2 regions of the Halomonas sp. KM072 genome follow, and region 2 is predicted to be linked to the other one. Evidence: predicted binding sites of a transcription regulator. Region 2 holds the regulator's gene; the other holds the start of a gene.
The links. Region 2 encodes sigma-54, which starts transcription at its own class of promoters, with help from an activator protein. Its sites were predicted from a motif close to TGGCACNNNNNTTGCTNT; they were not measured.

Region 1: the regulator sigma-54 is predicted to act here: its motif matches at 1,405-1,422, upstream of amt (ammonium transporter).

The regions. Positions count from the first base shown of each region.
Region 1 is NZ_CP136132.1:1,294,822-1,297,223, forward strand. It holds gene amt (ammonium transporter) at 1-1,266, opposite strand, end outside; gene RVM26_RS06085 (NAD(P)/FAD-dependent oxidoreductase) at 1,600-2,402, shown strand, end outside.
Region 2 is NZ_CP136132.1:927,962-930,363, reverse strand. It holds gene lptB (LPS export ABC transporter ATP-binding protein) at 1-74, shown strand, start outside; gene RVM26_RS04180 (RNA polymerase factor sigma-54) at 180-1,595, shown strand; gene hpf (ribosome hibernation-promoting factor, HPF/YfiA family) at 1,693-2,001, shown strand; gene ptsN (PTS sugar transporter subunit IIA) at 2,006-2,402, shown strand, end outside.

The sequences.
Region 1 (2,402 bases), 370 kb from region 2:
GTCCCCCTGGCGCTCATGCTGGCGCATGTGTTCCAGAAGTTGATGCAGTTCGTTCCGGGCGCCGTGTTCTGCCAGGTTGAGCCCCATTTTCTCTGCCTCCGGTGAAACCCGCAGAGGCATGATGCGCTTGCTCGCTTGCAGCAGGAGCCAGGCGACGCCAAAGCTCCATGCGCCGCACACGATCACGCCCATGAGCTGAACATGAAACTGCTCCCAGCGGCTCAGCGAGGTTCCCAGCGCCTCCAGGTTAGCCACCCAGGGCAGTGCCAGCGTGCCCCAGATGCCGGTGACCAAGTGGGCGGGAATGGCGCCTACGGCATCATCGATGCGTTTTTTGAGCAGCCACTCACTGGCCGCCACCATCAGCACGCCGCTAATGCTGCCCAGCATGAAGGCCGCGTGCAGCGACAGGGCATGAGCGCCTGCCGTGACTGCGACAAGGCCGGCAATGGCACCGTTGATGGCATACATCACATCGGCATAGCGGCGAATGCGCCAGCCCATCAGCATGGACGACAGAATGCCGCCAGCCGCCCCCAGCAGCGTGTTGGCGATGATGCCGGGAATGGCGCTATTCATGGCCAGGGTGCTGCCGCCATTGAAGCCAAACCAGCCCAGAATCATGAACAGTGCGCCCAGCATGGCCAGCGGCAGGTTGCCCGCCGGGAACGGGTTGGCATGAACGCCATCGCGAAAGCGCCCGGTGCGGGGGCCGATCACCAGGACGGCGGCCAGGGCCACCCAGCCGCCCACGCTATGCACTACCGTTGCTCCGGCAAAGTCGACGAATCCACGAGCGGCCAGCCAGCCAGGCGTGCCACCGAGTAAGCCTCCCCACGCCCAGTGGCCAAACACTGGGTAGATCAATAGTGCTATCCAGAAGGCTGTCCATAGGTAGCCCAGGAAAGGCATGCGCTCCGCCACTGCGCCCGCCACGATAGTGGCTGCGGTGGCGCAGAACATGGCTTGAAAGATGAACACGGTCATCAGCCAGGCGTTGCTGGCCTCCATTTCCCAGCCGAATAACGACAGTCCTAGCCAACCCCCCTGTGAAACACCGAACATCATGCCAAAGCCGATCAGCCAGAAAACCGTCACCGAAACCGCGAAGTCGGCCAGGTTTTTCATGGCGACGTTGATGGCGTTCTTGGTACGGGTAGTGCCGGCTTCCAGGCACAGAAAGCCTGCCTGCATGACGAACACCATGGCGGCGGCCCAAAGGACCCATAAAGTGTCGAGAAGCCTTGTTTCCAGCATCACTGTCATCTGCTTCTCCTTGTCGCTGCATGGTGCGGCGTATGCGCTAATTTGGTGCTTTGTCGGAAGGTGAAGGAATCACCGTCGAGTGACGAGGCAGGCAGCCCCGTCAGCGTGACGAGCCCTTCAAGCACTGCTAACGTGAATGAAGCAATTGTCGTGCCGTGGCTAGTGGACTCATCCTTATTTTTTATTTCTACGTTAATAAAAACTGAAATGACGATTTAAAACAGTATTTATGACTGTGTAATTGCTGTTTGATTGGTGATATTTTTCAATATGTTGCGGCACTGCCAGGACGGGCTGGTAGTGGCATCATCTTTCAATGAGGAGTGCATCAAAATGGCGCGTCAAACAGTGGTTTTAGGGGCAGGGATGGTCGGCGTCAGTATCGCCTGGCAACTGCAAAAGCGCGGTTTTCAGGTCACCTTGATCGATCGCCGCCAGCCTGGTCGTGAAACCTCGTTCGGTAACGCGGGCATCATCCAGCGTGAGGCGGTACGGCCGTATCCGTTTCCTCGCGATATGAAAACCATTTTGAGCGTGCTGCCCAACCGTCGTGTCGATATTCGCTATCGGCCCACCGGCATGGTCAAGGCGGCCTCTCCGCTGCTCAGTTATTGGCATCATTCGTCGTCGCGGCTCTACAAGAAGATCGTCCCGGAGTACGCGTCGCTGATTCAGCTGTGCCTCGACGCCCACGCGCCGATGATCGAAGCGGCAGGTGCCGATGCGTTGGTACGTCGTGAGGGCTGGCTGGAGATATATCGAACGCCCGAAAAGCTGGCCAAGCGTGTCAAGGAAGCTGAAGAGGCCCGCGATCTCTATGGTGTGCAGTTTGCGGTGCTCGACCGCCAGGGGATTGCCGAAAAAGAGCCCCAACTGGGAGAGCAGATCATCGGGGCCATCCATTGGCTGGACCCCTGGACCGTTGCTGATCCCGGTGGTCTGGTAGCGGCCTACGCCGAGTCGTTCGTGGCTTTGGGTGGCCAGCTGGTACAGGCGGACATCACCAACGTCAGCCAGCAGGGGGCGCAATGGCAGGTGAGCACCGCCACCGACACTTTCACGGCAGATGACGTAGTGATGGCGCTAGGGCCCTGGGCGGGAGAATGGATGAAGCCGCTGGGCTACCACTTCCCGAC
Region 2 (2,402 bases):
GTGGAAACCCCCAGGAAATCCTCAATAACCAGAAGGTACGTGACGTCTATCTGGGCGCCGACTTCCGGCTTTAAACAATGGCCCACGAAGACATTTTATTTAGTGGCATGCTTATTGCACTTGCACCAAACGCAGACTCGCTCTAGGGTGGAGCTTTCTGATTAACGAGTGGTTCTCAGATGGTCATGAAAGCTTCTCTTCAACTGCGCATCGGCACACAGCTGACCATGACACCTCAGCTGCAGCAGGCCATTGCGCTGCTTCAGCTATCGACGCTGGACCTTCGTCAAGAAATTCAGCAGGCGCTGGATGCCAACCCCATGCTCGAGCAGGAAGATGAGTTTGGCGAACAGGCCGTCAGCGAGCCTCAGGAAGCCGAGTGGGCAGACAGCATCCCCAGCGAGCTTTCCGTAGACAGCGACTGGTCCGATACGTACCAGGACATGGGGAGCATGGGCGGCAGCAGCGAAGGCCCGGACTTCGAGCGTCAGGCGGCGGGGCAGAGCCTGCACGGTCACCTGCTTTGGCAATTGGCCATGACCGACTTCTCCTCCCGTGAACATGCCATCGCCGAAAGCCTCATCGATGCGCTGGATGCCAACGGCTACCTGACCCAGCCTCTCAACGACATTCGCGAGGGGCTCAAGGCACAAGGCCACGACGGCCTGAGCCAGCGCGAGGTCGAAAACACCCTGCTGCGCCTTCAGCAGTTCGAACCCACCGGAGTATTTGCCCGAGACCTGCGGGAGTGCCTGATGCTGCAGCTGGCCTCGCTGCCCGAAGACACCCCGCTGCTGATGCCTGCCAAACGCCTGGTACGCCAGTTTCTCGAAGCCCTTGGCAAGGACGACATGCGCTTGCTGAAGCGACGCCTGAGCCTCGACGACGAGCAGTTGGACGATGTCATCCGTTTAATTCGCAGCCTTGACCCCAGGCCTGGAAGCGCCTACGGCATCACCGACGACAGCTATGTCACGCCAGATCTGGTGGTACGCCACGATCACGAGGGCTGGCACCTGGAACTCAACCCGGAAGCGCTGCCTCGACTGCGTATTCAGCCCGACTACGCCAGTCTGATCAAACGCGCCGACAAGAGCCAGGACAACCAGTTTCTGAAAGAGCATCTCCAGGAGGCTCGCTGGCTGATCAAAAGCCTTTCGAGCCGCAATGACACCCTGCTGCGCGTGGGGCGCGAGATCATTGCTCGGCAGATCGGCTTTCTGGAGCATGGCGAAGAAGCCATGAAACCGCTGATTCTGGCCGATATCGCCGAAGCGGTGGAGATGCATGAGTCGACCATCTCGCGGGTCACTACCCAGAAATACATTCATACCCCGCGCGGGGTGTTCGAGCTCAAGTACTTCTTCTCCAGCCAAGTCAGCGGCCAGGAAGGTGGCGACAGCCATTCCAGCACGGCCATTCGAGCACGCATCAAGAAACTGATTCAGGACGAGCCTCCGGGCAAGCCACTCTCCGACAGCCGTCTGGTCACCCTGCTGGAAGCGGGCGGCATCACCGTGGCCCGCCGCACCGTGGCCAAGTACCGTGAGTCGATGGGTATACCTTCGTCGAGTGAGCGCCGTCGTTTACGCTAGTTAAACGCTCTCGCCCAACAAACTCTCGACGAGGGCTTTGCAATGGCCCAAAAAGGGTTACAATCGAAGTACAGTCCGATGGATAAGGAGCACGTCAATGCAAGTAAACATCACTGGTCATCACGTTGAACTGACTGACGCCTTGCGTGACTACGTAAACGAAAAGCTGGAACGCGTTGAACGTCACTACGACAACATCACGACCGTCCAGGTCACCTTATCTGTTGAAAAGGAGCGCCAGCAAGCCGCCTGCACCCTGCACGCAGCAGGAGCCGACCTTCATGCCGAAGCGCTGGACAACGACATGTACGCAGCCATTGACGCCCTGGCGGACAAAATCGACCGTCAGCTCGTAAAACACAAGGAAAAAGCACAAGCCCGCGCCCAAGGCGCTGGCGTGCGTTAACCCGATGATGTTGGAAACCATTCTCCCCCCGGAGCGCGTGCTGTACGACGTGCCCGGGGGCAGCAAAAAAAGGGTGCTGGAGTTTTTCAGCACCTTTATCGCTCAAAACACGCCCAGCCTGGATAGCCAGGAAGTCTTCAGTCGATTGATTGGCCGTGAACGGCTGGGCAGTACCGGCATCGGCAATGGCGTGGCCATTCCCCACGCACGCAGTCCTCACTGCAGCACGCCGATTGCTGGGTTTCTCAAGCTGGCCGAACCCGTCGACTTCGATGCCATCGATGGTGACCCCGTCGATCTGGTGTTCGTGCTGCTGGTACCCGAAGAAGCCGATGATACGCATTTGGCGCTATTGGGTCAGGTCGCCACGATCATGAACGACGCAGCCACACGCCAGCAAT